One region of the Actinospica acidiphila genome, then DNA from elsewhere that is predicted to be linked to it. Evidence: riboswitches for the same ligand, from Rfam matches in the RefSeq annotation. Region 1 holds a riboswitch; the other holds the start of a gene.
What was found. Region 1 has a riboswitch for cobalamin ahead of HXP48_RS10880 (ribonucleoside-diphosphate reductase subunit alpha). Riboswitches for the same ligand answer to the same signal wherever they lie in the genome.

Region 1 (4,292 bases):
GGCGAAGGCGCCGTAGAAGAACAGCCCTTCGATGCAGGCCGCGAAGCAGATGAGGTTCAGCAGGAAGCGGCGCCGGTCGGCCCGCGACTCCAGCCGGTCGATCTTCTCCACCGAGTCCATCCACCGGAAGCAGAACTCGGCCTTCTCCCGGATGGACGGGATGTTCTCCACGGCCGCGAAGGCCGCCGCCCGGTCGTCCGGATCGGGCAGGTAGGTGTCCAGCAGGGTCAGGTAGAACTGGACGTGCACGGCCTCCTCGAACAGCTGCCGTGACAGGTACAGCCGCGCCTCGGGCGAGTTGATGTGCTTGTACAGCGTCAGCACCAGGTTGTTCGCCACGATCGAGTCGCCGGTGGCGAAGAACGCCACGAGCCGGCCGATCAGATGCTGCTCCTCGGGCGTCAGCTTCGCCAGGTCGGCGACGTCCGAGTGCAGGTCCACCTCCTCGACATGCCAGGTGTTCTTGATCGCGTCCCGGTAGCGCTCGTAGAAGTCCGGGTAGCGCATGGGGCGCAGGGTCAGCTCGAAGCCGGGGTCGAGCAGGTTCTTGGTCGTGCTGGTGGTCACTGGCAGGCCTCGCAGGATTCGGGGTTCTCGAGGGAGCAGGCGACGGCCTCGGGGTCGGCCGGCTGCTGGACGGGGACGGGTACGGCGGCGCGGGCCGCGCGGGCGATCCGGGTCGCCGGACGGGAACGCAGGTAGTAGGTGGTCTTCAGCCCCTGCTTCCAGGCGTAGGCGTACATCGAGGAGAGCTTCCCGATGGTCGGCGTCTCCAGGAACAGGTTGAGCGACTGCGCCTGGTCCAGGAACGGGGTCCGGGCGGCGGCCATGTCGATCAGGCCGCGCTGCGGGATCTCCCACGCCGTGCGGTACAGCCGCCGTACGTCCTCGGGGATCCACGCGAAGTCCTGCACCGAGCCGTTCGCCTCGCGCAGCGCCTCACGGGTGCGCGCGTCCCACACGCCCAGCCGCTTGAGGTCCTCCACCAGGTACGAGTTGACCTGGAGGAACTCCCCGGACAGCGTCTCGCGCTTGAACAGGTTGGACACCTGCGGCTCGATGCACTCGTACACGCCCGCGATCGATGCGATGGTCGCGGTGGGCGCGATCGCCAGCAGCAGCGCGTTGCGCAGGCCCGTCGCGGCGATCCGCGACCGCAGTGCTTCCCAGCGCTCCGGCCAGGCGAGCTCGACTCCGTAGTGGTCGGGGTGCAGCACGCCCCGCGCGGTGCGGGTCTTCTCCCAGGCGGGCAGCGGACCGTGCCGCTCCGCGAGACCGGCGGACGTCTCGTACGCGGCGAGCATGATGCGCTCGGCGATCCGGGTGGACAGCGCCTTCGCCTCGGGGGAGTCGAAGGGCACGCGCAGCCGGAAGAACACGTCCTGCAGCCCCATCACGCCCAGACCCACCGGGCGCCAGCGGCTGTTGGACCGGGACGCCTCCCCGGTCGGGTAGAAGTTGATGTCGACCACCCGGTCCAGGAACGTCACGGCGGTGCGGACCGCCGCGTCCAGGCGCTCCCAGTCCATGCCGTCCGGGCCCGCGAAGGCCGCGAGGTTGACCGAGCCGAGGTTGCAGACCGCCGTCTCCCCGTCGTCGGTGACCTCCAGGATCTCCGTGCACAGGTTGGAGGAGTGGACGACGTGACCCGGTTCGGCGGTCTGGTTGGCGGTGCGGTTGGCGGTGTCCTTGAAGGTCATCCAGCCGTTGCCGGTCTGCGCGAGGGTGCGCATCATCCGGCCGTACAGCTCGCGCGCCGGGAGCGTCCTGCGGGCCAGGCCCTTCGCCTCGGCGGCTCGGTAGGCCGCGTCGAACTCCTCGCCCCACAGGTCGACCAGCTCGGGCACGTCGACGGGGGAGAACAGCGACCATGGGGCGTCTGCGTCGACCCGGCGCATGAACTCGTCCGGGACCCAGTGCGCCAGGTTCAGATTGTGCGTACGGCGGGCGTCCTCACCGGTGTTGTCGCGCAGCTCCAGAAACTCCTCGACGTCCGCGTGCCAGGTCTCCAGGTAGACCGCGGCGGCGCCCTTGCGCCGGCCGCCCTGGTTCACGGCGGCGACCGAGGCGTCCAGCGTCTTCAGGAACGGGACGATGCCGTTGGAGTGCCCGTTGGTGCCGCGGATCAGCGAACCCCGGGCGCGGACGCGGGAGAAGGACAGACCGATGCCGCCGGCGTGCTTCGAGAGGCGGGCGACCTGGTGGTAGCGCTCGTAGAGGGAGTCCAGCTCGTCCTTGGGGGAGTCCAGGAGGTAGCAGGACGACATCTGCGGGTGGCGGGTGCCGGAGTTGAACAGCGTGGGGGAGGAGGGCAGGTAGTCCAGCCGGCTCATCAGCCCGTACAGCGCGGCGACGTCCTCCAGCGCCCGCTCGCTCTCGTCCTCGGCGAGCCCGCAGGCCACCCGCAGCAGGAAGTGCTGGGGCGTCTCGACGACCTTGCGGGTGACCGGGTGGCGCAGCAGGTAGCGGCTGTGCAGGGTGCGCAGGCCGAAGTAGCCGAACCGGTCGTCGGCGTCCGTGTCGACCAGCGCGTCCAGACGGGCCGCGTGGAGCCGGACGAACGCGGCGGTGCGGTCGCCGATCAGGCCCTCCCGGTGACCGGCGGCCACCGAGCCGGTGAACGAGGTGACGCCCTGCGAGGCGGCCTCGGCGCGGATGCCGAGGGTGAGCAGCCGGGCGGCGAGCCGGGAGTAGGCGGGGTCCTCGGAGATCAGCCCGGCCGCCGCCTCGGTGGCCAGGTCCCGCAGCTCCGCCTCGTCGGCGGAGGCGGACCGGCCGCGCAGCGCGGCCGCGGCCACCCGGCCGGCGTCGGCGTCGGGCAGGTCGGCGGTCAGCTGGGTCAGGGTCCGCAGCAGCGCGGCCCCGGGGCCGTCACTGTCCTCGGTCACGCGGGTCGCTGAAGCCGGATCGGCTGGCGCGATGGTCACGTGTGGCTCTCCCTCGCTCGGCACGGGGGCCTCGAAGAGCGCAGGGGGCAGCACACGAACGCACGCGGCGTCGCGTCCACCGGCCCATTCCGCGAGGCCCGGACGTCAGGGCACCCGGACCGGAAGGGCCGGGCGCACTGTCGGCAGGTCCTCGGACTGACTCCCGTGCGCGCCCGTGGGCAGGCATGGGTACACCGTTGCGGGACAGTTCCGGATTCGCACCGGATTCCCCTGCGGCGACAGCGAGCATGAGCATACATCTTGTGCCGGGTGTCGCCGACGGACCCATATGTTGTGTCGCGCTGGGGTTATGGTGGGGTCGGACGGAAGGGCTGCGCCCGGCCGTCAGAGCGTCAGTTCGTAGACCAGCAGCATGATGTCGTCGAGCTCCGGCAGCGGGTTCCAGTCCCGCCCGGGGGCCCGCGTGAAGCCCAGCCGCTCGTACACCCGGTGCGCGGAGTGCATCGTGCGCTGCGTGGACAGCACCATGCGGGTGCGGCCGAGCGCCCGCGCCCGGTCGACGCAGGCGCGCACCAGGGCCTCACCGGCGCCCCGGCCGCGGTGGGCGGGGGAGACGGCCAGCATCCGTATCTCCGCCTCGCTGGGCTCCGCGATGTCGGCCATGGGCCCGGGGCCGGGCACGAAGGTCACCCCGCCCAGCAGCGCGCCGTCCGCCACGGCGACCAGCACCTCGGCGGCCGCCGCCCGCTTGCCCACGTCCCGCAGCTCGTCCAGGTAGGAGTCGGACTCCCCGAAGTCCAGCAGCCCGTCGCCGAGATAGGCCTGAGCGGTGATCTCACCGAGGTCCGCGTGCTCGCCGGGCGTCGCCGGCCGGATGACGATGTCCATGCGGGGGAGTCTGCCGCACGGGCACGACAGCGGGCCGCCGGTTTTCCACCGGCGGCCCGCTGCCCTGCGTGTGAACGGCGTCAGTGCTTGCTGTCCGCCGTGGCCGGCGGGAGCTCCACCTGCACGCCCGGGTCGCCGGCGTCCGCCGTGTAGTCGCGCGGCTCGGTCTCGTCGACGCCGTCCGGCGCCTTGACCGCCCGCATGACGAAGGTCAGGACGACCGTGACCAGCACGTTGATCACGAAGGCGGTGAGACCGATGTAGCCGATCTCCCCGATGCCCGGGATCTCCTTGGCGGAGCCGCCGAAGTGCTTCTGCGTCGGCGACGCCACCCCGTACGCGGCGACCGTGCCGTAGATCATGCCGACCGCCCAGCCGCCGATCAGCGCCCAGCGGTGGAACCAGCGGGTGAACAGGCCGCCCACCAGCGCCGGGAAGGTCTGCAGGATCCAGATGCCGCCCAGCAGCTGGAAGTTGATCGCGACGGTCTTGTCCATGGTCAGGACGAAGACCAGC
Region 2 (4,292 bases), 840 kb from region 1:
TTCTCCCGCAGCCGGTCCAGGGTCTCCTGGTCGGCGCCGAGCGCGGCCGTGCCCGCGTACGCCCTCACCGGGTCGAACGGGGACGCGGCGGCGACGGCGAACACGCCGAACGTGACGACGAGGAGCACCGGCACGGCGTGCAGCGCGCGGCGCGCGGTGAGCCGTGCCATCGGGCGCCAGGGGACGCGGGTCGTGGCCCGCCGGGGGCGTGGGTCATGCCGCGGGCTGCCAGTCCTCGACGTTCCACCAGGGTCCGGCGGCGAAGCCGTGTTCGTGCGGTTCGGTCTGGGTGGTGAGGCCCTTCCAGCGGTCGGCGAGCACGTACAGGTGGTCGATGTGGGTGAGGAAGGTGTAGCCGGGGTCCTTCACGAGGGCGCGCTGCAGGGCGTCGTAGGCGGCCTTGCGGGTCTCCGGGTCCTGGCTGCGGCGGCCTGTCTCCAGGGCGCGGTCGACGGCCGGGTTGTCGTAGTGGGCCATGTTGTTGAAGCCGTCGCCGGCGAGGGAGGAGTGCAGCATCGTGTAGAGCCCGAAGTCCGGGTCGCCGGTGCTGCCGAAGCCCGCGAGGACGGCGTCCCGGTTCATGCGGGGCTCGATGACCTCCCAGGTGGCGCTCTCCACCCGGACGTCGATGCCGGCCTTCTTGGCGTCGGAGGCGTAGGCGAGGGCGTGGTCCTGACGGACCTTGTCGCCGGAGGGGTAGTACAGCGTGAAGCGGGCGGGGCGGCCGTCCTTGGCGCGGATGCCGTCCCCGCCCTTCGTCCAGCCGGCGGCGTCGAGGATGCGGCCGGCCGCGGCGAGGTCGCGCGGGCGCTCGGTGTCCTCGGCGAACCACGGGTCGTCGACGGGCAGCGGGCCGTAGGCGGGGCGGCCGGCGCCGTCGAGGATCTTGTCGACCATGGCCTGCCGGTCGACGGCGAGGTCGAGGGCGCGGCGGATCGCGGTGTCGCCGGTGACGGGGTTGCCGCTGGGGAGGGTGACGACGCGGACGTCGTAGGAGGTGGCCCGGTAGGTCTTCTTGTCGTCGTCGCTCTTGAAGGTGGCGGCGAGGTTGGGCGGGAGGACCGCGCCGTCGAGGTCGCCGGAGCGGAGCCGGGTGGCGCGGACGTCGTCGTCGGAGACGATCGCCATGGTGAGCTTCTTCACCTTCGGGGTGCCGCCCCAGTAGTGCGGGTTGGCCTTGAAGGTGAGCTTCTCGCCCTTGCGCCAGTCGACGAGGACGTACGGTCCGGTGCCGACGGGCTTCGTGTTGAAGGCGCCGGTGTTGGGGTCCTGCTCGCCGGCGACGTGCTCGGGCACGATCGGCAGGACCGTGCGGGCGGCGAACGGCGCGTAGGGGTGGTGGAGGGTGAAGACGACCGTGTCGTCGCCCACCGCCCGGACGTCCTTGACGGCCGCGAGTTCGCTCCTGGCGGTGTTGTTGGTGTCCTCGTCGAGGACCGTGCGGTAGGTGAAGACGACGTCCCGCGCGGTCAGCGGCTTGCCGTCGCTGAACTTCACGCCCTCGCGCAGGGTGTACGTGTAGGTGCGTCCGCCGTCCGTGATCCGCGGAAGTGCCCTGGCCAGCGCGGGTTCCAGGGTCATGTCGGCGGTGCGGGCGAGGAGGCCGTCGAACAGCTTGGAGTTGCCGTCCTTGCCGTAGCCGAGGAGCGGGCTGAGGGTGTCGGGCTCGGTGGAGACGCCGATCACCACGGACTCGCCGGCCGCCGCGCCGTCCGCGGTGCCGGAGCCCGGCGCCGAGCAGGCGGAGACCGCCGCGGCCGTCGCCAGCACGGCGGCGGCGCCCCGTATGCGTCGTCGGGTCGTCATCGAACCTCACATCCCTGTTGCTGGAAAATAGCTCTTGCATATTAGTTGCAGGAAGACCTTGCCCAGAACGGCGGCCCCCCAGTCGCCGGGGTTGCCGGGCCGCCCGAACGCGCAGGTGTGCGCCGGGGTCCGAGCCGCCGGGCGCCCTCCGCGCGCCCCCGCCGCCGCTTGTCACCGGGCCGCGACGGGGACTACTGTCACCACGCCTTGGTGACGGGAAATCGGTGCGATACCGGTGCGGCCCTCGCCACTGTGATCGGGAAGTCCGGCTCCGGCCCTCACGGGCAGCCACTGGGTCCTCAAGGACCCGGGAAGGCGGAGCACGGGCGGTGGTACCCGTCAGCCAGGAGACCGGCCAAGGCGCGTCAACCATCCACGAGGTGCTGGAGAGGGTCTGCTGAGCCATGCACATTGCCGAGGGTTTCCTGCCTCCGGCGCACGCGGTCGCCTGGGGCGTCGCGTCGGCGCCGTTCGTCGTCCACGGAGCCCGGTCGCTCATCCGTGACGTCAGAGAGCACCCCGAGAGCACGCTGCTGCTGGGCGCGTCGGGAGCGTTCACGTTCGTCCTGTCCGCGCTGAAACTGCCCTCCGTGACCGGGAGTTGCTCCCACCCCACCGGGACCGGGCTGGGCGCGATCCTGTTCCGGCCGCCGGTCATGGCGGTGCTCGGGACCATCACCCTGCTGTTCCAGGCGCTGCTGCTCGCCCACGGAGGGCTCACCACGCTCGGCGCCAACGTCTTCTCCATGGCGATCGTCGGGCCCTGGGCCGGATACGCCGTCTACCGGCTGCTGCGCCGGTACGACGTGCCGCTGATGGGCGCGGTGTTCTGCGGCGCGTTCGTCGCCGACCTGTCGACGTACTGCGTGACCAGCGTCCAGCTCGCGCTGGCGTTCCCCGACCCGGGCAGCGGATTCCTGGGCGCGCTGGGGAAGTTCGGCTCCATCTTCGCCGTCACGCAGATCCCGCTCGCGGTCAGCGAGGGGTTGCTGACGGTGCTGGTGATGCGCCTGCTGGTGCAGTCCAGCAAGGGCGAGCTGACCCGGCTCGGGGTGCTGGTCACCTCGGCGGCCGGGGGCAAGCAGGCCGAGTCGGCCGAGGCGGTGACCCGGTGAGCCGCAACGCGAAGATCAACACCCTGCTCCTGCTGCTCGTGGCCGCCCTCGCCGTGATCCCGCTGGCGCTGGGGCTCGGCGACCACAAGGAGGAACCGTTCACCGGGGCGGACGGCGAGGCGGAGACCGCGATCACCGAGATCGACCCGGACTACGAGCCGTGGTTCTCACCGCTGTACGAACCGCCGTCCGGGGAGATCGAGTCGGCGCTGTTCGCCCTCCAGGCCGCGCTCGGCGCGGGCGTCCTGGCGTACTACTTCGGGCTGCGTCGCGGACGCCGGCAGGGCGAGGCGCGGGCGCGTGGGCGGGCCGTCACGCAGGACGCGGACGCGGAGGACGCCGACGCGGAGGCGCGCACCGGCGCCGACGGCGGACGGGACTGACCGGCCCGTGCTGCCGATCGACGCGGCGGCGCACAGCAGCCGCTGGCGCCGCCGTCATCCCGTGGACAAGGCCGTCCTCGGTCTCGGCCTCACCGTCCTCGCGATCTCGCTGCCCCCGTGGCCGGGCGCCGCGCTGGTGCTGGTCACCGCGCTGGTGCTGCTGCTCGGCCCGGCGGCGGTGCCGGCCGGGCGGCTGTGGCGGGCGTACCGGGTGCCGCTGGGGTTCTGCGTCACCGGGGCGCTGCCCCTGCTGATGCGGGTGGGCGGGCCCGGCGGTTTCCTGTCGCCCGCCCCCGACGGGCCCCTGCGCGCCGGGGAGTTGCTGCTGCGCACCTCGGCCGCCTCGCTGGGCGTGCTGCTGTTCGCGTTCACCACGCCGATGTCGGACCTGCTGCCACGCCTGGTGCGCGCCGGGGTGCCCGCGCCGCTCGTGGACGTGGCGCTGGTGACGTACCGGATGAGCTTCCTGCTGCTGGACTCGGTGCGCCGGGTGCACCGGGCGCAGGCGGCGCGGCTCGGCCACACCACCCGTGCGGCCACCTGGCGTTCGCTCGGCGGGCTCGGCGCGACCGCGTTCGTGCGGTCCTTCGACCGTGCGGCGCGGCTGCAGACGGGGCTCGCGGGCCGCGGCTACGACGGCGCCCTGCGCGTGCTGGTGCCGGAGGCCCGGGTGTCCGCCCGGTTCACGACCGCGAGCGTGACGCTCCTGGCAGCGCTGGCCGCCCTCACCTTCGTACTGGAAAGGCCCCTGTCGTGAGCGGATCCGTGCTGGTGGCACTGCGGGACGTGTCCTTCGCGTACGAGGAGGGGCCGCCGGTGTTCACCGGGCTCGACTTCGAGGTGCGCGAGGGGAGGGCGCTGGCCCTGCTGGGGCGCAACGGCAGCGGCAAGACCACCCTGATGCGGCTGCTGAGCGGCGGACTGCGCCCGCACGGAGGGGAGTTGAGGCTGTCGGGCCGTGCGGTGCGGTACGACAGGAAGGGGCTGA

Region 2: another riboswitch for cobalamin. It lies ahead of HXP48_RS07450 (energy-coupling factor ABC transporter permease); the one in region 1 lies ahead of HXP48_RS10880 (ribonucleoside-diphosphate reductase subunit alpha).

The regions. Positions count from the first base shown of each region.
Region 1 is NZ_JABZEM010000002.1:2,513,832-2,518,123, reverse strand. Features, by position in the region: gene HXP48_RS10885 (ribonucleotide-diphosphate reductase subunit beta) at 1-507, opposite strand, end outside; gene HXP48_RS10880 (ribonucleoside-diphosphate reductase subunit alpha) at 564-2,927, opposite strand; cobalamin riboswitch at 3,053-3,223, opposite strand; gene HXP48_RS10875 (GNAT family N-acetyltransferase) at 3,273-3,776, opposite strand; gene mctP (monocarboxylate uptake permease MctP) at 3,857-4,292, opposite strand, start outside.
Region 2 is NZ_JABZEM010000002.1:1,674,657-1,678,948, forward strand. Features, by position in the region: gene HXP48_RS07440 (ABC transporter permease) at 1-170, opposite strand, end outside; gene HXP48_RS07445 (ABC transporter substrate-binding protein) at 214-1,806, opposite strand; cobalamin riboswitch at 1,998-2,180, shown strand; gene HXP48_RS07450 (energy-coupling factor ABC transporter permease) at 2,211-2,921, shown strand; gene HXP48_RS07455 (energy-coupling factor ABC transporter substrate-binding protein) at 2,918-3,304, shown strand; gene cbiQ (cobalt ECF transporter T component CbiQ) at 3,312-4,061, shown strand; gene HXP48_RS07465 (energy-coupling factor ABC transporter ATP-binding protein) at 4,058-4,292, shown strand, end outside.